2 regions of the Brevibacillus sp. LEMMJ03 genome follow, and region 2 is predicted to be linked to the other one. Evidence: riboswitches for the same ligand, from Rfam matches in the RefSeq annotation. Region 2 holds a riboswitch; the other holds the start of a gene.
What was found. A riboswitch is a leader RNA that binds a small molecule or an ion and turns the genes downstream of it on or off. The one in region 2 is predicted to bind glycine.
Positions count from the first base shown of each region.

Region 1: linked by a shared signal. The riboswitch ahead of gcvT (glycine cleavage system aminomethyltransferase GcvT) and the one ahead of FOI68_RS02660 (alanine/glycine:cation symporter family protein) in region 2 are both predicted to bind glycine.

Region 1 is NZ_VKJN01000001.1:212,347-226,652, forward strand. Features, by position in the region: gene FOI68_RS00995 (LamB/YcsF family protein) at 1-184, shown strand, start outside; gene FOI68_RS01000 (ATP-binding cassette domain-containing protein) at 288-986, opposite strand; gene modB (molybdate ABC transporter permease subunit) at 1,002-1,688, opposite strand; gene modA (molybdate ABC transporter substrate-binding protein) at 1,685-2,521, opposite strand; gene FOI68_RS01015 (helix-turn-helix transcriptional regulator) at 2,672-3,637, shown strand; gene FOI68_RS01020 (stalk domain-containing protein) at 3,832-5,661, shown strand; gene FOI68_RS01025 (shikimate kinase) at 5,709-6,236, shown strand; gene FOI68_RS01030 (YqzE family protein) at 6,304-6,465, shown strand; gene FOI68_RS01035 (YkuS family protein) at 6,488-6,742, shown strand; gene FOI68_RS01040 (hypothetical protein) at 6,834-7,706, opposite strand; gene FOI68_RS01045 (YqhG family protein) at 7,817-8,959, opposite strand; gene FOI68_RS01050 (DEAD/DEAH box helicase) at 9,038-10,741, opposite strand; glycine riboswitch at 10,961-11,054, shown strand; gene gcvT (glycine cleavage system aminomethyltransferase GcvT) at 11,402-12,505, shown strand; gene gcvPA (aminomethyl-transferring glycine dehydrogenase subunit GcvPA) at 12,546-13,898, shown strand; gene gcvPB (aminomethyl-transferring glycine dehydrogenase subunit GcvPB) at 13,891-14,306, shown strand, end outside.
Region 2 is NZ_VKJN01000002.1:1,129-15,434, forward strand. Features, by position in the region: gene FOI68_RS02635 (M67 family metallopeptidase) at 256-642, shown strand; gene FOI68_RS23250 (hypothetical protein) at 748-903, opposite strand; gene FOI68_RS02640 (ferredoxin family protein) at 917-1,213, opposite strand; gene FOI68_RS02645 (FAD-dependent oxidoreductase) at 1,213-2,508, opposite strand; gene FOI68_RS02650 (electron transfer flavoprotein subunit alpha/FixB family protein) at 2,492-3,523, opposite strand; gene FOI68_RS02655 (electron transfer flavoprotein subunit beta/FixA family protein) at 3,520-4,350, opposite strand; glycine riboswitch at 4,672-4,789, shown strand; gene FOI68_RS02660 (alanine/glycine:cation symporter family protein) at 4,940-6,304, shown strand; gene FOI68_RS02665 (methylated-DNA--[protein]-cysteine S-methyltransferase) at 6,336-6,809, opposite strand; gene FOI68_RS02670 (bifunctional transcriptional activator/DNA repair enzyme AdaA) at 6,800-7,366, opposite strand; gene FOI68_RS02675 (HPr family phosphocarrier protein) at 7,544-7,804, opposite strand; gene FOI68_RS02680 (KDGP aldolase) at 7,838-8,566, opposite strand; gene FOI68_RS02685 (DgaE family pyridoxal phosphate-dependent ammonia lyase) at 8,577-9,683, opposite strand; gene FOI68_RS02690 (DUF4310 family protein) at 9,727-10,377, opposite strand; gene FOI68_RS02695 (DUF4311 domain-containing protein) at 10,377-11,165, opposite strand; gene FOI68_RS02700 (DUF4312 family protein) at 11,187-11,525, opposite strand; gene FOI68_RS02705 (glycine-rich SFCGS family protein) at 11,529-11,891, opposite strand; gene FOI68_RS02710 (hypothetical protein) at 11,913-12,284, opposite strand; gene FOI68_RS02715 (amidohydrolase/deacetylase family metallohydrolase) at 12,275-13,411, opposite strand; gene FOI68_RS02720 (BglG family transcription antiterminator) at 13,371-14,306, opposite strand, start outside.

The DNA.
Region 1 (14,306 bases), on a different contig from region 2:
GCAGCAGACGAGGCAGCTCGTTCTGGAACAGACGGTGCAAACCGTCGACGGGAGCGTCATCGCGCTGGCTGCGGACACGCTCTGCGTACACGCCGAAAGCCCCGACCTGCTGCCGTTTCTCACCGAACTCCACCGCTGGGCCAAACAGCATGACGTGAAAATCGAACCGTTCAGTGCCAAATAACGAAGGGAACGAAAGAAAAAGCCGTGCCGTCCCGGCCGCCATCGAAAAGGCGGCGGGGATGCGGCACGGCTTTTGTCGTGTCCGTCCAGCTCCACATGGCGGATCAGCTCCTCCCTCCCGAGGATTCGCGCTCGATCCCGGCGTGGAGGGACGTCCTGTTTGACGGCTGAAGATGCTGGGGGTGAACCTGGCCGTTCTCCGTCACGAGGATCACGTCGCCCAGCCTTTCCGCCTCTTCGCGGTCGTGCGTGACCAGGAGAAACGGAATGCGCCACATCTCGTGCAGCCGGAGCAGTTCATCCTGGCACTGGCGGCGTGTGTCTGCGTCCAGGGCGGACAGCGGCTCGTCCAGGAGCAGGATGTCCGGTTCCGTGGCCAGCGCCCGCACCAGCGCGACTCGCTGTTTTTGCCCGCCGGACAGTTGGTGCGGGTATTTGTCCAGCAGCCGGTCGATCCCGACGGAGGCGAGCAGTTCGTCAAGCCGCAGGTTGGTTCCCTTTTTCATCCCGTAGCGGATGTTTTGTTCCACTGTCATATGCGGAAACAGGGCGTAGTCCTGGAAGAGATAGCCCACGTTGCGCCGCTGCGGCGGCAGGGCCTTTTTCGGATGGCCGTCGAAAAAGACGGTGTCGGACAGCCGGATCAGGCCGGCGTCGGGATGGGTCAATCCCGCCACACAGTTCAAAATGGTGGTCTTGCCCGAACCGGAAGGGCCGAACAGGACGACAATCTCGTCTTTCGCCGTAAACCGCGCGTGCAGGACGTAGTCGGGCAGCCGTTTTTGAATGTCGACATACAGCATGGTCATTCTCCCGCCTCATTTCGTGTTGGCAAACCGGCGGACGCTGCGTCGGCTCCACCAGTTCAGCCACATCGTCGTCCCCATGCCCAGCGAGACGATCACGATGACCCAAAAGAGCGCCTTGTCCATCTGGCCGGCTTCCACGGCGAAATAGATGGCGACGGGGATCGTGTCGGTCTTGCCGGGAATGTATCCCGCCAGCATCAGTGTCGCGCCGAACTCCCCCAGTCCCCGGGCGAACGAGAGCACGAATCCGGCCAACAGCCCCGGCCAGGCAAGCGGAAAGGAAATCGTCCAGAAGACGCGCCACTCCGAGGCCCCCATCGTCCGGGCGGCGTCTTCGTACCGCCGGTCGATCCCGCTGAAGGCGGCGGCGGCACTCTGATACATCAACGGAAACGACACGACCACGGAAGCGATCACGGCGCCGGTCAGCGAAAAGACGACCTGGACCCCGAACCACTCCGACAGCCACTTGCCCAACATCCCGTTCTTTCCGAATAAAAGCAGGAGGCCAAACCCGACGACGGTGGGCGGCAGCACCAGCGGCAGCAGCAGAAACGACTCCAGTACGTGCTTGCCCCAGAAGTGCTTTCGCGTCAGGAAGCGGGCGATCAGCAGACCGGCGACGAATACGATGGAGGTGGAGACGGCGGCCACTTTCAGCGACAGCAGCAGGGGTGTCAGATCGGGATGATTCATGTGTCCGCCTCCTGTTCTTTTCCCTTATCACGAAATCCGTACGTTTGCAGAATCGCCTTGCCTTTTTCGCTGGTCAAGTACTCGAGAAATGCCTTGGCGGTGTCCGCCTGACGGGAGGCGGCGACGACGGCGCCCGGATAGACGATCGGTTTGTGCCATTCCGGTTTGGCTGTGGCGATCACCTTCACCTTGGGCGAAATGGCGGCATCGCTCGCGTAGACGATGCCGGCGTCGGCGTTGCCCGACTCGACGTAGGTCAGGACCTGGCGCACGTCGCTGGCAAAGACCAGCTTGCCCGACAGGCTGTCCCACAGCTTCAGGTGTTCGAGCGTTTCTTTGGCGTAGCGGCCGGCCGGGACGCTCTCCGGTTCGCCGACGGCGAGATGCTTGACGGCGTCTCCGCCCAGTTCTTCAAAGGACGCAAGCGCCAGTGGGCTGGAACCGGCCGTGATCAGAACGAGCTCGTTTTTGGCAAAGTCAAGGCGCGTGTCCTTGGCAATCAACTGTTTCTCTTCCAGTCTGTCCATATCCTGTTTGCTGGCGGACAAAAAGACGTCGGCGGGAGCGCCCTGCTCGATTTGCGAGGCCAGCTTGCCGGAACTGCCGAAGTTGTAGGTGACCGTCACTCCGGGGTGTTCGCGCTCAAACGCGGACTTCAGGTCATTCAGCGCGTCGGTCAGGCTGGCGGCGGCCGAGACCATCAGCGTCGTTTCCGCCGGCTTGGCCGGCTGCTGCTGCGGGGCGGTTTGCTGGTCGGATGGCGCCTGTGCACCACAACCGGCGGCACACAGCATGCTGAGCGCCGCGAAGAGTGCAGTCAATTGTTTTCGCATGATAAGTCCTCCTGAGTTCTGTTTTGTTATATGTAGTAATAATTAGTTATAATTAGATTATCTGAATTCGTTCGTTTCATCAATTGCAAAAGTGCGAATGGTGAACGAAAATGGAGAAAGACAAGTCAGCAATTGATCCGGGAGGCGGCGATGAACGACGACATTTCTTACACGACCGAAGAAATTGCCAAGATGCTGCGGATTTCCAAATTGACCGTGTACGATTTGATCAAAAAAGGCGAACTGCCCGCGTACCGCGTCGGCCGGCAGATGCGGGTGGACGCGTCCGATCTGGAAGCGTACAAGGCAAGAGCGAAGGGTGAGTACGGCTCGGCCGCGGCGGCCCCGATCCCTTCGGCGGCTGTGACGCCCATGCGGCGCAGCGCCGTGCCACAGGGAGCGCCGCAGTCTCGTCCGGTCATCATCAGCGGCCAGGACGTCAGTCTCGACATGCTGGCCAATCATCTCGAACGGCGGGGCAAAACGATGCGGCCGCTTCGCTCCTATGCGGGCAGCATCAACAGCCTGCTGGCGATGTACGCGGGCGAGGCGGATGTCGTCAGCACGCACCTGTTCGACGGCGACACCGGGGAATACAACACGCCGTATGTGCGGCGGATCTTGTCCGGATACCGCTTCGTGATCGTCAATCTGGTTTCCCGCTGGGCCGGTTTTTACGTCCAGGAGGGCAACCCGAAGCGGATCGCCGGTTGGGCCGATTTCGTCAAACCCGGGGTGCGCATGGTGAACCGGGAAAAAGGCTCCGGAGCCCGCACCCTGATCGAGGAACAGTTTCGGCTGCACGGCATCGCCGGACGGGACGTGGCGGGATACGACTGGGAAGAGGCCAATCACCTCGCCGTGGCCGGAGCGGTAGCCAGGGGCGAGGCGGACGTCGGCGTGGGGATTGAAAAGGCCGCCCGAATCGTGGGGGTGGAGTTTCTGCCTGCGATCCGGGAGCGGTACGATCTGGTCATCCTCAAAACGGCGGAAAACGAGGAGCTGATCCGGCTTGTGTGCGACATCCTGCGGTCGGCATCGTTTCGCAACGAACTGGCCGCGATCGGGGGATACGATTTGACCCACACCGGCGAGATCATGTACGAGACGTGGTAATGACAAAAAACAGCCGCAGCCTGCGATCGGGTTCGGCTGTTTTTCCGTTGGCTGCCGTCGCGTGCGGGCCGCCGCCATGGGGGCGTGGGGTGGCAAGAATTTCTATTCAGCCTTGTCGGGATTTGCTACAATAAATTGGATAAGCTTTGCGGCGAAAAAGCATCGTGCTTGTCGCTTATGAGTCGGGGGCTGACATGAAACCATTGCACAAAACGAGCTTGTTGATCTGTTTGACGATTTTTGTCGTCTTCGCATCGGCGGGTGTGATTGCCAAGTGGCCCGCGCTGGCGCCGTTTCTCATGAAAAACGCGCCGGTGACGGCGGAAACGGGAGCCGATCCGTTCGCCTACAATCCGCCGCTTCCCTCCTATGTGAAAGACCTGCATCCGACCTATACGATTCGCGCCGAACTGCATACCGCACAGGCGACCATCACGGGAAGTGTCACGGTGGAGTTCGATAATCCGCGCACACCCGATCTTCGCCTGTTTATCTACGACTACCCGTGGAATCCGATGGCGATCAAGGGGATTCGCTTTGGGGACAAGCCGCTGCCGTTCGAACGGCGCCAGTCGGTCATCCATCTGACCAATCCGTTCGGCTCGGCGAAGCGGGGGAGCTTGACGGTCACCTTCGAGAATCCCGTTCCCCGCCGCGGCACCCGTTTTGGGGTGAAGGACGACATCTGGACATTGACCACCTGGTATCCGATGCTGGGTGCAATGGACCAGCGGGGCAACTGGTACAACCCGCCGCAGCGGATCGATTTCGGCGATCCGTTTGTTTACCATTACGCCGATTACGACGTGTCGTTTGTATCGCCAAAGGGCTTCCAATGGGTGAGTTCCTGGGGGCGTGGAGAGGCCAAGCCGCTGGCCGGCAGCCGGCAGGAAGTGCGGTTCCGCGGCAGCCGACTGCTCAATTTTGCCCTGGTGGGCAGCCCGCATTATCATGTGGAGACGATTACCTTTGCGCCCAACTTGACGGTGGACATCGCGTCAGTGGACAAGGGCAACATCGGGCGGATCAAAGCGATCGCCCAGTCCGTGTTTCCGGTCTATACGGAATGGTACGGCCCGCTGCCGTATCCCCGGGTGGCGATTGCGGAGACCGGCCCCGGCACGACGTATGCGATGGAGTACGCCAACATGGCGGTGTTTAAGCGGGACATGTACCGCAACAACCTGATCGAGCACTGGCTGCCGCACGAGGTGGCCCACATGTGGTGGTACAACAGCGTTGCCACGCTGGAAGCGGTCCACGGCTGGCTGGACGAGGGGCTGGTGGAGATGAGCGTCTATCACTACCTGCAGAATCGCTACGGTTCCCAGGCGTCCGCCGCCCTCCTTGCCTCGTACAGCCGCGACGCGGACAAGCTGAAGCAGCGCTATCCGTCCGGAAGGCTGGGCAAGCGGCTCAACCAGTTTGCCGGCGAAGAGGAGTTTCACTGGACCTGGTACTCCAAAGGGGCGCTGTTGTACGACCACCTGCGCCGGCAGATCGGCGACGACGCCTACAAGCGCTTCTTGCAGCGCGTGCAGCGCACCTACCACGGCAGCGTCATCGGTCCGGAGCACCTCGACCAGGCGCTGGGCCAGGTGCTGCAAGGAGAAGCCCGCTACTTCGTCCCCAATGTCCAGGCCGAAAACAAGGCGCCGCTGCGGCCGGTGGAGCTGGAACCGTACGTGACGACGCTCGTGAACGGGACGAGCTATTACCCGTCCGTTCCGGCCCGGGTGAAAAACGGGACGGTCTACCTCCCGCTGCGCGAATTGGCGGAACGGATGGGGTACCGCGTCACTTGGTCGCCGGAAAAGCAGGCGACGGTGGTGCAGGGCAGGGGGCGGCAGGTCGTGCTCAAAAAGGGCCAACGCGTTGTCGAGCGGGACGGCCAGCGCGTCGATCTGGGGCAGCCGCTGCTGGAAATCGAGGGGAGGACGATGGCGCCGCTCTCCTTGTTCAGCCAGGTGCTCGGCGTGCAGGCTGCCTATGACAAAGAGGCGAAGACCGTGACCCTGAAGTAAACATTATGAGACAGACATCCACGACTACGAAAGGCAGGAGACAGCCGATGACATACGGCAATGTGATTCTCGTCGGATTCATGGGAACGGGGAAAACCACGGTGGGTTCCGCACTGGCCCAGGCGCTGGGCATTCCGCACCGCGATTTGGACGAGGCGATCGCAGAGCGGGAGGGATGTTCGATCCCCGAGCTGTTCGCGACAAAGGGAGAGCGGTACTTCCGGGATGCGGAAAGCGCTGCGCTGCGGGATTTGCTGCGGGAAAGACCGCAGGTGCTGACCACCGGAGGCGGGGCGGTACTTCGTCCGGAAAACGTCCGGCTCATGCTGCAGGAGGGAACGGTGATCGCCTTGTCCGCGACGGAGCAGGAACTGATCCGCCGCCTGGAGGGCGACACCGGCCGTCCGCTCCTCGCCGGCGGCGTGGCGGACCGGGTGCGGAGGCTGTTGGCAGAGCGGAAAGGGGCGTATGATTTCGCTCCCATCCAGATCGACACGACCGGCAAGGACGTGTCCGAAATCGTGGCGGAAATCCGCGGCAGGATGGTTGAAAGCGGTCTGATCGGGAGAGACTAGGGGAAGAAAGCGCTCCGCCTTCACGGCAAAACGGCGCGGAACCGTGCGTACGAAGGAGGCACGTGTGATGTCGTTTCAGGAGTATTTGAAGTACCTGACCCGTTTGTTTGTGCAGTACGTGGAGACCCCGAAGGAAGAGCGCCGCCGGCAGAAACACCCGCGCGAGGCCTGGTCGACGCGCTGGTTCGGGGCCATTCCGATGTCGATCAAGCTGTTTTGGCGCAAATAATCCCATCGGACGGAGGTAGCATATGGCGAGAGTGGCAGTAGAACGTTCCCTTACCCAGATCCGCAAAATGCTGCGCGACAACGGGTATGACGTAGTGGACCTGGGCAACTGGCAAAACATGGTGGACGCCATTGTGATCACCGGCCAGGATGTCAACGTGCTGAACGACCAGAGCAAGACCATTTCCGGAGCCCCGGTCATCAACGCCGCAGGCATGACCCCCCAGGAAGTGTTTCATGCGGTGCACATCCGTCTGTCGCCCACGGAGCATCGCTGACGGGCGCAATTATCGCACCCAGGCGCAAAAACGAAAGAGGCGGGCTGACGAAATACAGCACACAGCCACCAGACAAAAGCTCTCTGTCGGTTCAATCCGGCAGAGAGCTTGTTTTGTGTGAGGTGGTATCATCGGCATGAAACTGCCCCACTTTCATCGCGTAGGCGTACGGCACAAAGCGCAGTCCCTCGTCCCACACGCCGACGTATGCCGCGTGGCCGTTCCACAGATGAAGCGACTGGACCGCGAACGGAGCCAGCACATCGGATTGGAAGAGCGGCACGGTAAGCGTTACCGGCCCGGACGTCGTTTTTTGCCAGAGGTCCGTCCAGGTCACCTGACGCCTGTGTGACGTGTCGTTCAGCCAGCCGATCCGGTCAAACGGGTCCTGCACCGCCCCGGACAGCACGCGGGCAGCGGTCAGACGTTCTTCCGGGCGGGCCAGTTCGCTGTCCGGCAGCGTGGTGATCACCGGCGGGCCGGATGCGACGGAAGCGGGGTATGCTTCGCCCGTCTTGGCGTCCACCAGCTCCCGATGCTCTTGACGCGCGACCAGCCAGTGGGAGGCGAATCCGTCATAGACCGGTTCCGCCGCCACTGCGCGCGGGGCAAACGCGTCGTCAAACAAAATGTATTCGCCGACCCCGTATTCGAGCAGCACAAACGTCGGCTGTTTTCCGGGGGCGGGCGATTCGCCAACCACCATGTAGCCCACCTGCCTGCCGTCCCGCGTGACGCTGACCAGCCACTGATGCTGGTTGGCGCCGAGCGATTGGGCATCGATCCGGGCGTTTGTCCAGTCGCGGAACTGCGGGTCCCGCTCGACGATTGTCTTCATCCACTGTTGAACTTGTGTGTGAAAACGCTTGTCCCAATCCGGTTCTTCGGCGCGCGTGACGGCAGGCCACGCGACAGCGAGAGCACAGAGCAGTGCACATACGGATCGGGTCATTCGTCTGGCCACAAGCATGCACCACCTTCTGCAAAAGGCTTCTTGGTACCTATTGTAACCAGGTTGACGAAAAAGATTTGTTGCTTGCTGTCTCTTCGCGATCGTTTTTTCTCGCTCTTCTTTTACAGATTTCGCCGGTTTTTGGCGGGAGGCGTGGATTGCAGGTAAAACAGCCCGCCGTTCAGGAACTGCACCTCGATGCGAGGCTCGTACTGCCAGCGCAGTTCCTCCATGCGCCGCCGCTTTTCCTCTTCCGGCGTGCTGCTGCGCCACTCTTCCTGGACGATCTCTTCGCGCGGCGTCTCGGGAATGCCGTTGGCCCGCAAAAAGTCCAGGATGCGTCCGCCGCCTCTCCGGTGCTCCTCCTCGGCAGCGGACGGCTCGGGCGCAGGCTGGGCGGAGCGGGGAGCAAACGGGACAGGGGAAGCCGGGACGGATTCGCTCGTCCGCGCGGCGTCTTCCTGCGTCTTCGCCAGGCCGCACGGAGGGGAAATAGCGTCCGGTTCACTGCCGCCGCTCTCCCCGCCGCCTGCGCCGGGCTCGTCACCATCCGCCTCGCCGCTGTCGAGTTCACGGGGGGCCAGCTCGGCATAGTATCCCTCCAGAATCTGAAGCTCCTCGTCCAGCCGCTGCCGCGCCTCCTCCGCCCAGCGTCCGTCCTCTGCGGCCAGCAGGCGGCGGGTCTCCTGTTCGGCGATTGCGGCGGCCTCCGCCAGGGAGAGGCGCCTTTCCAGCGTGTAGCAGTAGTCCGGGATGGACGGGGTGAGCGAAAGCTGCAGCAGGAACGGGTAAAAGTTGGAAACGATCTCGGGCTGGTGCAGGTTGATCCCGAAATGGAGCAGCATGTCCCGCTTTTTGTCGCAAATGAAGGAGACTTTCCAGTTCAGCCCCAGCCAGGGGACGAGCGGTGTGGTGCGCCGGGCGCCCGGACGGGGGGACGCCGCTTGTTCGTACATGCAGACGAAGCTGCCGTGCTTGCGAGCGGATTGAAAGATCTGCTGCAGCCGCCCCGCACCGAGATGGAGGTGCTCCGCGCGCAGTCCCTCCGGCATCCGTTCGCGGTCAAAGCAAAAGGTGAGCACCAGCGGCTGGTAGGGCAGGTTCATTTTCTCCACCCAACTCCAGTAAAACGGCCGGTTGCCTATGTCTTTGTCCACCTCGACCGGCAGCTTCACCGTCAGGTAGTCGGGATGCGTCTCCACGATATGGGCGGAAAAGGCGGCCAGGTAGCGCTCCGTGAATTGGCGTATCTGCTCTTGCTGCATGCGTCGTTCACCTCCCGTAGTCGGCTTGTCTGAAAGAAACACTGGCGTGCCGGTTTCCCGGCCGCCAACCAGGATCGGTTAGTGCTCCGCCGCTTCCGGCAGCGCGTCACGCGGCCGGCCCGCCTCCCGGATGGCGCGGATCGCCTGGCCCATGTTGTCCAGCTTGACGGCCATTTCCCGCTCGGAGCGGGAGTCCATGATGATGCGGATGAGGTTTTCCTCCAGCGACTGATTCAGGTTGAGCCGCTCCACGATGTCGTCCAGCTCGCCGATCACCATTTCGAACAGGTCGATCTTTTCGTAGAGCAGGTTGAGGATGTGCTGTTCGATCGTGCCCACGGTGGACAGGTTGTAGATGTGGACGTCCCGCTGCTGCCCCAGCCGGTGGACGCGGCCGATCCGCTGTTCCACGCGCATCGGGTTCCAGGGCAGGTCGTAGTTGATCACCTGGTTGCAGAACTGCAGATTGATCCCTTCGCCGCCCGCCTCGGTGGCGATCAGCACCTGCGCCCGGTTTTGGAACAGGTCGGTCATCCAGTCTTTTTTGCTCCGCTTGAATCCGCCGCGAAACGGCACGGAGGTGATCCCGTGTTCATGCAGGTACTTTTGCAGGTAGTTTTGCGTCGCGCGGTACTCGGTGAAGATGATCACCTTGTCGTTGATCTCCCGGATCAGTTCCACGGTTTTCGCCGCCTTGGAGTGGGTCTCGATCCGCTTGATCAGCTCCACCAGCTCCATAATCTCGTCTCTCGCCGGGGAGTCCTCGGGGGTGCGCTGGTGCATGCTGTACAGCGTCATGAACGCGGCTTCCCGGCTGGAGCAGACCTCCCGCTGCAGGGTGATCAAGGCGAGCGAGTTGAAGCCGCCCGTCCCGGAGTGGTACTGCTCTTTGACAAAGCGGGTGACCCCGTCGTACAGGGCCTTTTCCTCCGGTGACAGCTCGATGGGGATGGACCGCACACGGCGGTTGGTAAACTGGATGCCGCCGTCGCTCCGCTTGTTGCGGATCATCACTTTGTCCAGCTCGTGCTTGAGCTGCTCGTTGTTTTTCGCCTGCCGCCTGCCTTCCACGTAGTTGGTGGCAAAGGTGCTGGTGTGGCCGAGATGGCCCGGTTTCAGCAGGTTGATCAGGTTGTACAGCTCGTCCATCTCGTTCTGGATCGGCGTGGCGGTCAGGAGCAGGCAGTATTTTTTGCGGATTTCCTTGACGAACTGGTAGTTGCGCGTCCGCTTGTTCTTCAGCTTGTGCGCTTCATCGATGATCAGCATGTCGTAGTCGATGTCCAGCACGTGGCGTCGGTGCGGATCGCGCTTGGCCGTGTCGATGGAGGCTACCACCACGTCGTACTGCCGCCACATGTACTCTTTTTTCTGGGCGATGGCGGGGATGCCGAACTTCTGGTTCAGCTCCTTGGTCCACTGAATCACCAGGGAGGCGGGAACCAGCACCAGAATCTTCTTCGCCAGGCCGCGGACCATGTATTCCTTCATGATCAGCCCGGCCTCGATCGTTTTGCCCAGCCCCACTTCGTCGGCCAGGATGGCCCGGCCGCGCAGCTCGTTCAGCACGCGTTCCGCCGTTTTGAGCTGGTGCGGATAGGGCTTGAGCGAAGGCAGATACTTGAGGCATTGGAGCTGGTCAAACTCGCGCACGGCCAAGGCTTCTTCCGCTTCCAGGGCAAGCTGGAACAGCTCCCATTTGTCCCAGGGGCCGTCCTGCCGCATGCGCTCCGTTAGCAAATCCATCCATTTCGTGTCGAACGAAACAGGAATATTCGTCATTTTTGCACCTCTTTACTAAAGGATGCCAATTATTATGAAGATGATGAGCTGATTGTTAACAATATTTGTCTTGGAGAAAAAATTGTTAACGAAATCATGAGTTGAATGTCAATTTGCATATTTTCAAAAAAGCACGCTCGTGGTAGGATAAACGTGTAGGTTCGTTGTTTAGTATGGAATCAATTGAAAAAGTTATGTATGGCCCAACATCCAACGCGAATGATAGTAGAAGGGAGAGACTGTCTTTCGGACAGCGCCGAAGGAGCAAGCCGGCAGCGGTGAATCTCTCAGGCAAAAGTACCTCTACTTGACGCATCTCTGGAGAGAGCTCGGCAGGAGCCACCAACGGGGAAACTTGCCAGCGGCGCCGGATGGCCCGCCTGCGCAAGGCAACTCTCAGGTACCAAGGACAGAGGGGGAGACATGGGGGCGCCGTCTTTTTTGGCGTTTTCCGTTCTCCCACCCTGTCCTTTTTTGCGTGTGTGAACGCGTCCCTCTTCACTTTGGTCACGTTCCGGGCGCGAGGCGAAGCACTCCGGCGCAATGCCGAGCTGCGTCGGCCCACACTTCCGCCGCAAAGGACCCGGCTTGATCGTCGGAGGACTTTGCCGGCTGTGTTCATCTTTCAACAAACAGTTCAATCGGTTCAGGAGGTGCCGCATGTCCACTTTGAAACGCACGCCGCTTTTCCCGATTTACGAGAAGTACGGGGCGAAAACCATCGACTTCGGCGGATGGGAGCTGCCGGTCCAGTTTTCCAGCATCACCCAGGAACACGAAGCGGTGCGGACGAAGGCAGGAATGTTCGACGTATCCCACATGGGGGAAGTGGAGGTAAAAGGCGAGCGGGCGCTGGAATACCTGCAGCGCATGACCACCAACGACGTCTCCAAACTGGTGCCGGGCCAGGCGCAGTACAGCGTGATGTGCTATCCGGACGGAGGAACGGTGGATGATCTGCTCGTGTACAAGTTTGCCGACGACCACTACCTGCTGGTGATCAACGCGGCCAACATCGACAAGGACTATGACTGGCTTTCCCAGCATCTGATCGACGGCGTCTCGATCGAAAACATCTCCCCGCAAACGGCCCAGCTCGCCCTGCAGGGACCGCTGGCGGAGTCCATCCTGCAGCGGCTGACGCCCACCGACCTGTCGCAGATCGGCTTCTTTCGCTTTGAACGGGACGTGCTGATTGACGGTGTGCCCGCGCTCGTCTCCCGCACCGGGTACACGGGCGAAGACGGCTTCGAGATTTACCTGGACGCTGTTCACGCCATCCAGGTGTGGGAGAAGCTCCTGGAGACAGGTAAAGAGGACGGTCTTGTGCCGTGCGGCCTGGGGGCGCGCGACACGCTCCGCTTCGAGGCCAGGCTGCCGCTCTACGGTCAGGAACTGCGCCAGGACGTCACGCCGATTGAGGCCGGCGTCGGATTTGCCGTCAAGGTGGACAAGGACGTGCCGTTTATCGGCCAGGAAGTATTGAAGGCGCAAAAGGAACACGGAGCGCCCCGCAAACTGGTCGGGATCGAAATGATCGACCGCGGCATCCCCCGCACGCATTATCCGGTGTTCGTCGACGACCAACAGGTGGGGGAAGTGACGACCGGGACCCAGTCCCCGACACTGAAAAAGAACGTGGGGCTGGCCTTGGTCAAAGCGGAATTCGCCGCCATTGGCACGAAACTGGACGTGGAGATCCGCGGCAAGCGCCTCAAGGCGGAAGTCGTGGCCACTCCGTTCTACAAACGGCCGAAAAACTGACGACTCAGAATCGCAAGGGTGGAAAAGGAGGACCTCGCACGTGAAATACCGTTACCTGCCGCAGACCGATCAGGACAAGCGCGAAATGATGGAAGCGCTGGGCATTTCCAGCGTGGATGAACTGTTTGCCGACATCCCGGAAGAGGTGCGCTTCAAAGGGAGCCTGAACATCCCGGAAGCCCTCTCCGAGCCGGAACTGGTCCGCTACTTTCAGGGGCTGTCCAGCAAGAACGCCAACTTCAGCACCCACGTCAACTTCCTGGGCGCCGGCGTGTACCAGCATTACATCCCCAGCGTCGTCAACCACATGCTGCTGCGCGGCGAGTTTTTCACCGCCTACACGCCGTACCAGCCGGAGATCAGCCAGGGGGAGCTGCAGGCCATATTTGAATTCCAGACGATGGTGTGCGAGCTGACCGGGATGGAGGTGGCCAACTCCTCCATGTACGACGGCGCCACCTCGCTCGCCGAAGCGGCAATGATGGCGGCCGGCCACACCGGCAAAAAAAAGGTGGTCGTCTCCCGGGCCGTGCATCCGGAGGCGCGCAGTGTGCTGAAAACGTACGCCTACGGACAAGGCGTCGAACTGATCGAAGCGGGCTTCACCGGCGACGGCGTGACCGATCTCGCGGAACTGGAGGCGCTGGTTGACGAACAGACCGCCGCGGTCATCGTCCAGTACCCCAACTTCTTTGGCGGCGTGGAAGACCTGGCGGCCATCGAGCCGATCGCGCACGGCAAGGGAGCGCTTCTGGTCGTCTCCGCCAACCCGCTCTCCCTCGGCGTGCTGGAAGCGCCGGGCAAGCTGGGAGCCGACATCGTCACCGGCGACATGCAGCCGTTCGGCATCCCGGCTTCGTTCGGCGGACCGCACTGCGGCTATTTCGCCACCACGTCCAAACTGATGCGCAAAATGCCGGGACGAATCGTCGGCCAGACGAAGGATGAAAACGGCAAGCGCGGGTTTGTCCTGACCCTGCAGGCGCGGGAACAGCACATCCGCCGCGAAAAGGCCACCTCCAACATCTGCTCCAACCAGGCGCTTCTGGCGCTGGCCGCGTCGATCACGCTGACGGCGCTGGGCAAGCAGGGCGTGCAGGAGATGGCGATGATGAACCTGCAAAAAGCCCACTACGCCAAGCAGGCGCTGCAGGCGAAGGGATTCCGGATTACCTTCGGAGCGCCGATGTTCAACGAATTTGCGGTGGAGCTGTCCAAACCGGTCGCAGAGGTGAACAAAGCGCTGCTCGCGAAGGGCATTCTCGGCGGGTACGACCTCGGCCTCGCCTATCCGGAACTGGCCGGCCACATGCTGCTCGCCGTCACGGAGCTGAGGACGAAAGACGAAATCGACACGCTGGCGCAGGAACTGGAGGCGATCACACGTGCGTAACGACAAGGACAAAGCACTCATTTTTGAACTGAGCAAACCGGGCCGCGTGAGCTACAACCTGCCGGCGCTCGACGTGCCGGAAGCCGACGTGGCCGCGCTGCTGCCCAAGCATCTGATCCGCGAGACGCCGGCCGAACTGCCGGAGGTGTCCGAGCTGCAGCTCGTGCGTCACTACACCGAGCTGTCCCGCCGCAACCACGGGGTGGACAACGGCTTTTACCCGCTCGGTTCGTGCACGATGAAATACAATCCGAAAATCAACGAAGACGTGGCCCGCTATCCGGGCTTCGCCCAAACCCACCCCTATCAGCCGGAAGAAAGCGTCCAGGGCGCCCTGGAGCTGATGTACAACCTGCAGAATGACCTGGCGGAAATCACCGGGATGGACGCGGTAACCCTGCAGCCTGC
Region 2 (14,306 bases):
AAACATAGTATACGTCGCAAAGAAAGGAAGGGATTTCCATGACACCGGATCAGATCCGCGCACTCTACAGACAACGGCAAACGAGGCCGGTTCAAACGCACCCCCATGTACCCAGCTACGGTCAGCCGCACGTTTCCCATCCAGGACATCCCGGGTGGAGCAAATCGCACATCGTCAAATCATTGCCGCAGGGAAAATCAGGCGGATGCTGCGGGAGGCGTTTCAAGCCGTAATCCTGCAGAGATCGTACTGTCGATGGCCGGACATGTGTGGCGCGAGATGGTCGTCCACTGCACAGCCGAACAGCCCTATGAAGCATGCGGGCTGTTGTCGGGAAGATGCGGACGCGCAGAGACCATCTGGAAGATGGAGAACGCCGATAGAAGCCCCTTTTCGTTTTCCATGAAGGAGGAGCAGATACGCAAGGCCTTTCTTCAAATGGAACAGAGAGGGGAACGCTTAGTTGCCATCTACCACTCTCATCCGGCCGCACCCGCCTATCCGTCGCCGCACGATATTGAACACGCCTATTATCCGGAGGCCGCCTATCTGGTCCTGTCCCTTGCCGGACAACAGCCGGTTCTGGGCTGTTTTCGCATCCATGGCAGACAGGTGACGCCGCTCAGGTGCATCCTCTATTGAGTGACGTTGGTCCTGATCGACCGGGCATGTCCCATCTCTTCACAGTCGCGAATCGGTACATGGAAAGAGAAAGAAGCGGGAGCGCTGACTCCCGCTTTTTTGTCGTTACGAAAACGGTTCCGCTTTCGTGAGCACGTCCGCTTTTTCCCAACTGACGAAGGTGTCCTCCCAGATCACCTGGTACCATTCCCCGTTCACCGCGATGACGATCCCTCTGGCCCCGTCGCGGGCGTAGACAACGCGTTCCCCCGGCTTAAACATGCTCCACCGTCCATTACCCCAGTCTGAAGATGATGCCGTGACCGCCCTTCGGGTATTCCCATCTGATGTTTTCGTACGGACAGCCGATCCGGCAGCTTCCGCACTCGTGACATCCCTCGTATCCCACATGCATGCGCACCTCTTCCCACTTGTACACTTCGGCCGGGCAAAAAATCGTGCACAGCTTGTCGGGACACTTGGTGGCACAGACGTCCGCATCCAGCACGTGCAGGTGCGACTTGGTGTCCGCCTTGAAGCGGACGAGGTACTGCTTTTCCTCGATCGATTGGCCTTTGGGCAGCTCTTTCATCACTTCATCACCCTCCATGCCTGCATCAGATCGCGGGCCATCTTCCATTTCTCCCTGGCCGTACCCAGGTCGCGCCAGATTTTCTTCTGCTTCTCCCACTTGGAACTGCCGTCCACGGTAAACATCTGGCTGGCCGCCCGGTTTATCATGGAGATGTACCGTTCGAAATACTGCGGAGAACGTTCGAAGTGATGCGTGGCGTCCTGGTACTTTTTCAGGTCCTGGCCGACGAAGCTGTCCAACAGCTTTTTGCGGTACGTATCCAGCGTCTTCTCCGAATAGTCTCCCGCCTCTTTCGCCTCCAGGATCGCTTCCGCCGCCAGCACACCCGAGGTCATCGCCATGTTGGAACCCTCGCGGTGGATCGCATTGACCAATTGGGCCGCGTCCCCTACCACCACCACGCCGTTTCCGACGATCTTGGGCATGGAGCGGTAGCCGCCCTCCGGGATGAGATGGGCCAGGTACTCCTGCTGCTCGCTGCCCTGGATGTAGGGGCGGATCATCGGGTGGTTTTTGACGTAGTCCAGCAGCGCGTGGGGCTTGAGCTTATGCTTGATCAGACCGGACAGCATCGCTCCCACGCCGATGTTGAGGCTGTCCTTGTTGGTGTACAGCCAGGCGGTGCCGAGAATGCCTTTGGTCGAGTCGCCGAAGATTTCGATGGTACAGCCCTGATCCCCTTCCAGGTTAAAGCGGTCCTCGATGATCCTGCGGTCCAGCTTGAGCACTTCCATGACGGCGAGGGCCACTTCGTCGGGCCGGAACTCCTTGTGGAAGCCGAGCGACTTGGCCAACAGCGAATTCACGCCGTCGGCCAGCACCACCACGTCGGCGAACACCTCCCCGTCCGGCCGGTCGGTGCGGACCCCCACCACGTTGCCGTTTTCCACGATGCACTCCAGCACGACCGTCTCGTTTACCAGCAGGGCCCCCTGCTGCACCGCCTTGTCGGCAAACCACTGGTCAAACTTGGCGCGCAGCACGGTAAAGTTGTTGTACGGCTCCTCGGCCCACTCCAGCCCCTTGTAGCTGAACGTCAGCGCCGATTGTTCGTCCAGCATCATGAACCGCTGCTCCACGATCGGCCGCTCCACCGGCGCTTCCTTGTAAAAGCCGGGGATGATGTCCTCCATCATTTTGCGGTAGAGCACCCCGCCCATGACGTTCTTGGAGCCGGGATATTCGCCCCGCTCCAGGAGCAGGACGCTGACGCCGGCCTTCGCCAGCGTGTAGGCGCACGCCGTGCCCGCCGGTCCGGCACCGACCACGATTGCGTCAAACTTTTCCGCCATACTGCACCTCCTTGTCCGATTCCGCCTGGAGCGCCTCGATCAAGAGCGGGACGATTTCAAACGCGTCGCCGACGAGGCCGTAGTGGCACGCCTGAAAGATCGGCGCGTCCGGGTCCTTGTTGATTGCGATGATCAGCCCGGAGTTCTGCATCCCGACCAGGTGCTGGATCGCGCCGGAAATGCCGATGGCAAAGTAGAGTTTCGGCGTCACCGTCACCCCGGTCTGCCCCACCTGATGCTGGTGGTCGATCCATCCCGCCTCGACGGCGTCCCGGCTGGCCCCGACCGTCGCGCCGATCGCCTCGGCGAAGCGGTGGATCAGTTGAAAGCCCTCCTTGCTGCCCATCCCCTTGCCCCCGGCGACGATGATGTCCGCCTCGTCCAGCCGCACTTTTTTGCTGGTTTCGCGGACGATTTTCAGCACTTTGGTGCGGATGTCTTCCTCCCGCAGGTGAATCCGCTCCTCCACGATCTGGCCGGAGCGGTTGGGATCGGGCGGCAGCGCTTTCATTACCTTGGGCCGGACGGTGGCCATCTGCGGCCGGTGCTTTTTGCACAGGATGGTCGCCATGATGTTGCCGCCGAACGCCGGACGGCTGGCTTCCAGCAGACCCGTCTCCTGATCCACGTCAAGCAGGGTGGTATCGGCGGTCAGCCCCGTCTCCAGATCGGTCGCCACGGCGCTGGCCAAATCCTTGCCGGTCGACGTGGCCCCGTAGAGCAGGATTTCCGGCTTGTGCTTCTGCACGCATGCGATCACGGCACGCATGTAGGACTCGGTCCGGTAGTCGCGAAAGATCGGGTCGTCGTAGAGATAGACGACGTCCGCCCCGTACTGGAAGGCGTCCGCCGCCAGTTCGCGCACCTGGTCGCCGATCAGCACGCCGGAAAGGGGCACGCCCCGCTTGTCGGCCAGCTTCCGCCCCGCGCCCAAAAGCTCCAGCGACACCGGTGCGATCCGGCCGTCCTGCTGTTCCAAAAACACCCAGACGCCGCGGTATTCCGCCAGGTTCATGCCCGTCCCTCCTTCGCCCGAAACAGTTCCTTCTTCTCCGCCAGGATTTCCATCAGCCGGTTCACCTGCTCGCGCGCGCTCCCCTGCAGCTTTTCGCCTCCCTTGGGCTTCTCCGGCGGCCACACCTTGGCGACGATCGTGGGCGAGCCTTTCAGCCCCAGCAGGCTCCGATCCACGTCCTCCAGGTCGTTGACGGACCAGATGACGGGCTGGTAGCGGGCGGCGCGCAGCATGTTGGGCAGCGGAGAGTACGGCACCTCGTTGATCTCCTTTTCCACGGAAAACAGACAGGGCAGCGTGGACTGGATCACTTCGTACCCGTCCTCCAGCTTGCGGTGGACGATGGCGTATCCCTGCTCCTTGTTGATCTCCACCACCTTTTTCACGCTGGTCAGTGGCGGCATGTCGAGCCGTCTGGCGATGCCCGGCCCCACCTGCCCGGTGTCGCCGTCGATCGTCATCTTGCCGCAGATGATCAGATCGATCGGCTTCTCCCTGGCGATTTTTTCCAGCGCCTTGGTCAGCGCATAGCTGGTGGCCAGCGTGTCCGCCCCGGCGAACGCCCGGTCGGTAATCATGTAGCCCTCGTCCGCCCCGATCTCGATGCACTTGCGAATCGCCTTGACGGCCGGCGGCGGCCCCATCGTCAGCACGGAAACGGTGCCGCCGTAGCGCTGCTTCAGCCGGACCGCCTCTTCCACGGCGTGGGCGTCATACGGGTTGAGAATCGCCGGAGCACTGGAGCGGTCCATCGTGTTGGTCTTCGGGTTCATCTTGATGATCTTCGTGTCCGGCACCTGCTTGATACAGGCGACGATATGCAGCATGCACAAATCCCCCCTCGCTGCCAGGTGCGGTTGGCATCGGAGTCCCGCACGGGTTGTCTCTTTTTTGGCGCTTCTCGGGCAGCGTGTTGTTCATGGTTATAACGTATTGCGGGGAGACGTCACTTAGACCTGGGAATGGGGGACACGGACGAAACATTTACACCGGATTGACAAAAGTTCAATTCAGCTATATATTTTTTCTGTCAAACAGCATATGTGATCGGATGAACCATTCAGGAAAAGATTGGAAACGATCTACCGACGGGGCAAGGGAGCTCATCCCGAAACTCTCAGGTCTTGGCAACAAGTGAAACTGAATGGGGACGAACCTCTGGAGAGACCCCCCTTTCCGCATCGGCGAGGGGCACGGGCACCGAAGGAGCAAATTCGCGCGGCGTACGCGAATGAATCTCTCAGGTAAAAGGACAGAGCGGACGACACTCACAAGACGACCGGAATGGCGGTTTGGCCGTGTGGATCCAAAGGCCCCCCATGAACGGGCCGTTTTGCGTCCATGCCCGCTCCAGAAACATTTCATCCGCGATGAAATGTTTTTTTCTTTTGTATGCACAAACAAGGAGGAACCAACATGGACAAGCTGATGCAGTGGCTGGATGTGATCAACGGCTACGTATGGGGACTGCCCACACTGGTGCTATTGGTGGGTACGGGCGTGATGCTGACGGTGAGGCTCAGGGGGCTGCAGTTCCGCAAGCTGTGGTATGCCTTGAGGCTGGCCTTTGGCCGGCAGGAGAGCGGCTCCGCCGGGGATATCAACCACTTTCAGGCGCTGATGACGGCGATGGCCGCCACCATCGGGATGGGCAACATCGCCGGCGTCGCCACCGCCATCGCCACAGGGGGCCCCGGCGCCCTCTTCTGGATGTGGGTCACCGCCCTGTTCGGCATGGCCACCAAGTATGCCGAAGCCATTTTGGCGGTCACATACCGGATTCGCGAAGCGGACGGCCGGTATTCCGGCGGCCCGATGTACTACCTCGAACGGGGGTTGAAGCAAAAATGGCTGGCCGTGCTCTTTGCCTTGTTTGGCACGCTGGCTTCGTTCGGGATCGGAAACATGGTGCAGGCCCACTCGGTGGCGGAAGCGCTGCAGTTGAACTTCGCCGTTCCCCCGCTCGCGACCGGCGCGGTGCTGGCGCTGTTCACCGCTTTCGTGGTGCTGGGCGGCGTGCAAAAGATCGGCCAGGTGACCAGTGTTCTCGTGCCGTTCATGGCCCTGTTTTACATCGCCGCCGGCCTTTGCGTCGTCCTGTTCCACCTGGACCGGGTGCCGCAGGCCGTATCCATCATTCTCGACGGGGCCTTCAACGGAACGGCGGCCACGGGCGGCTTTTTGGGGGCCACGGTGGCGATGGCGATTCAAAAAGGGGTGGCCCGCGGCGTCTTCTCCAATGAGGCGGGGCTGGGCAGCGCCCCGATCGCGGCCGCTGCCGCCAAGACCGACATGCCGGCCAAACAGGCGCTGGTCTCGATGACCGGCACCTTTCTCGACACCATCGTCGTCTGTACGATTACCGGTCTGGCCCTGGTGACGACCGGCGCGTGGGAAACGGGCAAATCGGGAGTGGAGGCGACGACCTACGCGTTCCAGACCGTATTTGGTCCGGCCGGCAGCTACGTGCTGGCCGTCGCCGTGATCCTGTTTGCCTACTCCACTATTCTCGGCTGGGCCTACTACGGCGAAAAGTGCTTTGAATACCTGGCGGGCAAAGGTTCCGGCCGCTGCTACCGCCTCGTCTGGGTGGCGATGGTGGGCGTCGGCGCGACGCTGAAGCTGGACCTCGTCTGGACGCTGTCCGACATCATGAACGGGCTGATGGCCGTCCCCAACCTGATCGGCCTGATCGGCCTCTCCGGCGTCGTCGTGGCGGAAACCCGGCGCTTTTTGGAACAGGAAGCGTCCGGCACCGCAAAACGAAAGCTGGCTGGCTGACTCGCTCCGCCCGTTGCGTCATGGACCTCGTTCACGAAAGAAACGAGCCGGTTACCCGCCGCTCGTGGTCGAGCAGCCATTCCTTGCGCCACAGCTCCCAGGCGTAGCCGCGGAGGCTGCCGTCGCTGCCGATGATGCGGTGGCAGGGGATGACGATGGCAAAGCGGTTTTGCCCATTGGCGCTGCCCACCGCCCTGACCGCTCCGGCCCGGCCCAGGCTGGCGGCAATGTCCCGGTAGACAGCCGTCCTTCCAAACGGAACCGTCTCGACCCGGCTCCACACCTGCCGCTGGAACGGCGTGCCGGTTCGTTTCAGCGGCACCTGAAACGCCGTTCGCTTTCCCTGGAAATACTCCTCCAACTGGCGAAGACAGATGTGAACGGCGTCGGCTGCCGTATCTGCCGCCTCCTCGGCGCGCGCGACGAAGCGGATGGAGGTCACCTCGTCGCGATCCCCCCTCACCTCCAGCAGTCCGATGGGGGAAGCGAAGTACCCTACGGCCATTCCTGTTCATTCCTTTCCGCACACGTGCGATATTGCGTCGGGGTTTGCTTTGTCTGTTTGTGAAACACGTGGGCAAAGTATGCCCCGGTCCGAAATCCCACCTGCATGGCCACCTCGGCGATGCTCAGCCGCGTATCCGCCAACAGCCTTTTGGCCGCCTCGATCCGCGTGTGGACGAGATACTGCGCCGGGGAGCAGTTCATGAGGCGGGTGAAGCACCGCTGCAGGTAATACGGGCTGACGTGCAGGCGCGAGGCGATTTCCCCCAGCGTCAGCGGCTCGGGAAAACAGTCGGCGATCAACTGCTTGACGCGCAGTGCGAGCTCCTCGTCGGGAGAGCGCCAATCCGCCCTGTGCGGCTGGCAGCGCTTGCAGGGGCGCAGGCCGGCGTGCAGCGCTTCGTCCGCGCTGGCGAAGATGCGGACGTGCTCCCGTTTGGGCGTCCGCGACTTGCACGAGGGCTTGCAAAAGATGCCCGTGGTCAGCACGCCGTAGAAAAAGCGGCCGTCACAGGACGGGTCGCACTCGACGATGGCCCGCCATTGTTCATCGTTCATCGCGCCTACCTCCTTCTCCGCGCATCTACCGACAGTATAACCTCGTCCGGCGCGGCACGGTAGGTGCGGGAAATGAGAGCGCAAGATTGCGAAAAAAGCCTCCCCGTTTCACACGGGAAGGCTTTTCGCACAGGTCAGGCCGTTTTCGGGTTCCGTTTGAATACGGTACGGGGGACCCTACTCGGCTGCCGTCGTCAGCAGCTTTTCCAGCGCCTCCAGCGCCTGCTGCTCGTCAGGTCCGTCAGCGGTCAGGGTCACCTGCTCACCCTGGGCAACGGTCAGCGACATGATGCTGATGATGCTTTTTCCGTTTGCCGTCTTTCCGTCTTTGCGCAAACCGATGTCACTGGCAAAAACGGAAGCCGTCCGGACGAATGCGGACGCGGGACGGGCATGCAGTCCCTGGGGAAGGTTGACGATCACTTGTTTTTCCATCATCGATGAATCCACTCCTATCTCTCTTTGCAGGCGTTACACGTGCGGCAGGGCGGCGATCAGCTCTTTCACCTGGTCCGTCCTGGTCAGCCCGGTCGCCTTGTCGACGATGGAGGTATAGATGTGCGGAATCACTTGTTGGACCCCCTCCTCCAGGCAGGTTTCCACCACACGCCGGATGGAGGATGCGTCGATGCCTCCGGTCGGTTCGAACACGGACAATCCGCAGCGGACCGCCGCGCGGGCCATCGCCCTCAGTTCGTCGAGGCGTTCGCATCCGTTCACCGGGTAAAATTTGACCGAATGCACGCCGATCTCCGCCAGCATCGCCGCAGCCGCCTCGCAGGAGACGGTCTCCTGCCAGGTTCCGCTCACGGGGCCGGTCGAGACGATGACCCGCCCGGGTGTGCCGCTGGGGGCGATCAGCGCGTTGACGAGTGTGTGGCCGCTCCCCGCCTGCTGCAGGCGGCCCAGCGTGTAGCCGGCGGCGGGAAACACCTGGTTGACGTGGGCCGGTTTTGTCCGGGCGGCCACCTCGGCCACCTTTTTCCACTGAGTCGGATCGCCGGCCCCCAATCCCACGGAGACGGGCACGTCGGCGCGCTGGAACGATTCCACGGCGGCAGCGGCGGCGTCCGCGTCAGGATACGCTTTTACCATCACGCCGATCAGCACCCGGCCGTCGGCTGCTTCGACGATCTCCCTGGCGTTTTCCACGTGTTTGGCGAGGACGTTGAGTCGGATGGTTGGCTTGTTCGTTGACACGGTTGCTCCCTCACTTCCTGTTGGTCCAAATCTCCCGGAGGCGGGCGGCGATGATCGCCTCCTGTCCGGGGCGCAGCGGTCTCGGGTCAAAGGCGATCACGCCGGTGTTGGCGTAGTGGTTGCGGGTGAAAATGGCCGGGTCGCCCGCTTCCAGGAGGCGAATCAGCTCCTGGGCCGTCATCCCTGCCGTCCGCTCGTCCACCTTTACCTGGGCGCGGTAGATGGCGCGCCCCGCTTCGTCCTGCACCACGGCGGCATGAAGCCCGGGCAGTTCGTTGATCGCCGCGACGAGCCGTTCGACCAGCCGAAGCTGCTCCCCGGCGTCGCCGCTGGCCGATTCGTACCGCTCAAGTGCAGCCAGCAGGCCGACGATCGCCTCCTTGCCCACCTTCATCGCCCGGCCGATGCCTTTGTACTGGGCGCGGCAGGCTTCCATCAGCTCGGCTTTGCCGCAGACAAACCCGGAGGTGGGACCGCCGATCGCCTTCCCGCCGCTGTAAATGACCGCATCCGCTCCCTTGGCGATGTACAGCCGGAGGTCTTCTTCAGCGGCGGCGTCCACGATGACGGGCAGTCCGTACTCCCTGCCCAGGGCGATCATCGTCTCCAGCGGCTGCATCCCTTTCTGCACGGCGTGGTGAGACTTCACGTACAGGAGCGCCGCCGTGCGGTCGCCGATCGCTTCGCGCAGGTGCGCTTCTTCCACATGGTTGGCATGGCCCGCTTCCACCACCTTCCCGCCGCCGAGGGCGATCATCTGCCGGACGGATGCCCCGAAGTGCACGGCATGCCCTTTTTGGATCACGATCTGGTTGCGCAGCCCCTCCGAGTCCGGAAGCTGTTCGATCAGGCGCAGGCTGCGGCCGGCGATGACGGCGGCGACGGCAATGGCGATGCCTGCGGCCGCGCCGGATGTCGGACACCCGTCCTCCGCTCCCGTCGCGTCGGCGATTTTTCGGCCGGCCGCTTTCATCAGCTCGGCGATTTCCACGTAGTCCATGGCCGCCTCGCCCATCGCCTGGGCGACGGAGGGATGGACGGCGCTGGCTCCGAGCGCCGTCATTTTGCCGCTGGCGTTGATCACCTGTTTAAGTCCGTATGATTGGTAGATGCCCATTTGGTTGTGGCACCCTCCTTCCCGGTGTGTTGTGCCCCAGGCGTCACTGCGGCGGGATGGGGAACATGGCTCCCAGAATCATCGCGCCGATGATCGCCCCGCCGGCAATCGGTTTTTTGAAGTAGTAGAAGACGGCTGCCCCGATGGTGGCACCGATGCCAACCGGAATGGACGCCATGATGGCAGAGATGACGATCAGCGGACCGAGATAGCGTCCGGCTGCGTTGCCCGCCCCCATCATCACGTCGGCGCCAAACGTGGACTGGGCCGCGTTGATCGTAAACGTGCGGATCAGGATGATCACCGCGCCGATGATCAGTCCCAGCAGCGCTCCCGTCGCCAGTGCCAGCGGGAACGAGAGCAGCGGGGCCGTCATGCCCGCACTGAGCATCAGCGCCGGAACGCCGATGCCGATGCCCGTCTGCAGCGATCCGCCAATGTCCAGGATGCCGACCAGCGGCCCTTCCAGGACGCGGGCGAACAGGAAGCTGGCGCCAAACGCAGCAGCCGCTCCGTACCCGCCGCCTTTTATCCCCGCTTCCAGCATGGCGACGATGGCGATGTCGTTGAAAGCTCCCACGTGATACACATAATACAGATGAGTCCCGGCAAAAATCCCGGAAGACAGGCACGCGACAAAGAGCGGAAACGCCCATTCCGAATACCAGAAGCCTTTTGCCTGACGTTCGTTCATCACTTTTTCACCACCGATCCAAACATCTCATGCAGATCAATCAACCACTGCGGAACCTCCACCTGGATGCTCTTCAACAGCGCCACGTCAAACGCGCGGAAGAACCCGCTCAGGATAAACAGCAGCACCACGGCCGTCACCAGGGTTTTGGTAATCCGGTTCCATCCGCTGTCGTCCAACCCTTTTCCGATCAGGATGCCGAGCACAATGCCCGGTACGGCGTTGCCCATGACCAGGTGGGAAAACCCGCCGAGGACGGTGCCCCAGACGCCGGTTCGCTTGCCCGCGTCCATCGCGGCCATCCAGAAGACGATCGGCATGATCGGATTGATCAGCCAGTTGGCGGCCGGAACCAGGACTTTCGTCGCCACGAGCTGCATCGACTGGGGAATGGCCGTCGCCGTGGAGTTGAGCAGCGTCACGACGACCGCGCCGACGGCCGCCCCGACGATCGCCATTTTTTTCGGGTCGTGCAGCGTCTCTTCCACGTTTTTGTTTTTCCACAGCAAAAGGGCGGCCGCCCAGTTGGGCAAAATCCGGTGGTCCACATCCTGGGTCAGCGCGCCAGCCCCGACCACGGACGCCCAGGCGTTGAAGAAGAAGCCCAATCCGAACGAAAAGTGGGAGATCGGGTCGCCGGCGCAGGCGTTCAGTTCGCCAAAGGTGCGAAACGCCCCCATTCCCTGCACGTTCGGCGCGTGAAACATCCGGGCCGCCCCCGCCCCCACGCCGAAGCCAACCAGCGCGCCGATCACCATCGATTTCAACGCAATCATCCATGTCACCATGAACGTTCCCCCTGTTTCTTTCTATCGCTGACCGAGCAGCTGCTTCACGCCGGTCGGCTGCTCGCTTTGCTGCCGGAACGGGATCTCCTGCAGCCGAACCAGTCCCAGCCGGACGCTTACGTCTGCGGTAATCTCGTATCGCGTGCGGGTGCGCGGGAAAAAGAGGCCGAACAGCCGCTCCCGGTACGACGTCTCCGTCGCGGACACCACCTCGACGGCGAGCGGCTCGATCCGCACCACCAGATCGGACGTCTCCCGCGCGATCGCGTGCTTGATCTGGGCGAAAATCTTGTTGAACGCCCCTTCCTTGGTCTCCGCGCTCCCCGTCAGTCTCAGCGTGCGAGTCACTTCCGTGTACATGCGCTACCTCCCCGCCAGTTTGATGAATTCTTCGGTCATCCGTCTGCCCAGCTCTTCCGTGTCCATAAACCCGAATCCGATCACCTTGCTGCCGTTTCGAAGCGCGGTAATGCCCGCTTCCACGGACCTGAGCCCGTATTCGACCGGGTAGCCGTACTTCGTCTTCGCGGTCAGCGCCCCTGCGCCGCCGCTGCCGCAAAACGACAGGCCGAAATCGGCGTTTTCCCGGTACATCACGTCCCCCACCTTCATGTCCGCGCCGACGCCGGGAATCAGGATCGCCAAGCCTCCCGCCGCTTCCACGCCTTTGGCCACGTTGTGTCCCTTGCCCAGCCGGTCGCCAATCACCACTTTTACCTTTGCCATTCGCATACCCTCCTCCATGTTCTACGGTTGTTCCTGCTGCAGCGCCCGTGCCGCTTCAAAATGGACGGCCATCAAAAACACTTCCGCATCCCCGGCCTCCCGTTCCGATCCGGCGGCGGCGAGCACGCGTCCGGCGAGATGCAGCATCTCGGGAGGGATCTCCGCATACAGCTCCTTCTCCACGGGCGGCAGCGTTTCTCCGCTCCGCATCCGCCGCAGAAATCCCAGCATGTGCACGCCCATCGCCAGCCACCTGTCCCGGGGGACCGTTAATCCCAAACGGGTCGTCTCGGCAAGGGCTGCCGTCATCAGGTTATTTAATTCAGAAACTTCAGATAAATTCGCATCCAACTGTTTGGCCACTTCTTGCACAATCGCGTTGATCATCTGCATGTCAGTACCTTTCCTGCTTTAATCGTCAGCTTGGCTGTGACCGACTCCTCCGCCGTGAGCTGCTCTCGTTCCGAGTCTGTCAGGACGACGGGGACGTTCGTCAGCTCCAGCAGGCTCAGATCGGCCACCGCACCCGGTCGCAGCGTCCCGATTTCATCCGTCATCCGCAAAACGGCGGCAGGCGCTGCCGTACAGGCGGCGATCACCTCCTCCAGCGAAAAGCCGAGCGCCACAAACTTCGTCATCGTGGTCGTCAGGCTGTGCACCGGTCCCGCCGCGTTCTGCCGGTAAATGTCGGTGCTGATCGTATGCGGCGCCAGGCCGAGCGCCCGCGCCTGCCGCATGGTGCGGAAGCTGAAGCTGGACGTGCCATGCCCCACGTCAAACAGCACGCCGCGCGCCAGCGCCTTTTCCGCTTCCGGAATCAGCCGGCCCCGGTCGTCCAGGATGCCGCCCGTTTTTCCGTGAAACGCGTGGGTCACCACGTCGCCGGCATCCAGCTCGCGCAAAATCTCCGGCAGGGCCGGCGGCGCGTTGCCGATGTGCACCATCAGCGGACAGCCCGCTTCCCGGGCCGCTTCCTTGGCGACGAGCAGCGGCTTGATGCCGTTTTCCCTGACGACCGACGCACTCATTCTCGCCTTGATGCCGCGGATCAGCGGCTGCTCCCGGATGAGCGCTACCGCTTCCCGAGGCGTGAGCCGGTCCATGTCCGCCAGCTCGGACAGCCCGCCGCACAATCCTTCCCCGGCGATGTTGAGAAACGCGAGCACGCGGGTCTCGGCCGGTTTGACGGCTTCGTCCAGGAAGGCTGCGAACGTGCGGGCACCGGCGCTGCCCGCGTCCACCAGCGTGGTCACGCCCTGTTCGACCCCTACGCGGTCCGCCTCGATGCCGAGCGGCGTCCGCCTCGGAAACACGTGGGCATGCAGGTCGATCAGTCCCGGGGTCACGATGGTTCCCGAGGCATCCAGCGTCTGCCTGGCGCCGCCGATTTCCGCCGGCAGCCGTCCCGGCTCCGCCAGCGCCGCGATCCTCCCGCCGCTGATCGCAATGTCGTACCGTCCGTTGATGGACTGGGAGGGATCAATCACCCACCCGCCCTGTATGAGCAAATCCGTTGTCACTCTCTGTCACCCCTTTCCCCGAAAAATATCGCATGATTGCCGTAATCTCGCTCTCCGGCACCGCAAGCCCGGCTTTTTCCACGAGGGTCTTCAGCGTTTTGCGCCATGCGGCGTAGTCTTCGCCCTCCGGCTCCGCTTCCGCCTGCCACTCCACGTAGGTGGAGCCGAACGTCAAGCGGTTGACCATCAGCAGGATGTGGAGCATAAGACCGCCTGCCGCCTGTTCGGTCAAGTGTTCGCGAAACGCCGCCATAATCGCTTGGCTCAGCTCGAATCCCTTGCAAATCACGTCCTGCGACAGCCGCTCCACCACCGGCAGGTCACGCTCGTGGAGGTCGGCGCAGAGATCGCTTCGCCACTGTCCTCCGCCTCCTCGGGACGCGGCCGAGTCGACCGGCGGGTGTGCGGTGATCGTTTGCAGACAGCTTTGAATCTTTTCGAGATCGTGCCGGGTGGGCAGGGCGTTGACGACGACGACCGGCACGTCCGCCTTTACCGGCAGAACGCTGACGATCAGGTCCACTTTGCGGCTGGCCAGGTACTTCTCCACCTCCAGGCTGCCGCACAGGCCGACGACGCGCAGCCCTTTCAGTTCCGCCTCCAACTGGGTTTTCAGGAAGCGGGACGTGCCCCGTCCGGTACCGCAAACGACCAGCGCGTTCACCTTTTTCTGCTCCATCCAGCGGTCCCAGGCGGCCTGAAAGTGCAGCACGATATAGGCGATGTCCGCGTCGAGAAGACAGATGCCGCTCGGCCACAACACGTCCTGGCAGGCCCGCTTGACCGCGGCGAACATCCGCGGGTACGAGCGGCAGATCTCGCCGGTCAAGGGATTGGGGTACAGCACCCCCTGCAGGTAGCGCATGATCCTGTCGTTCAGGTGGGCAAACAGGTG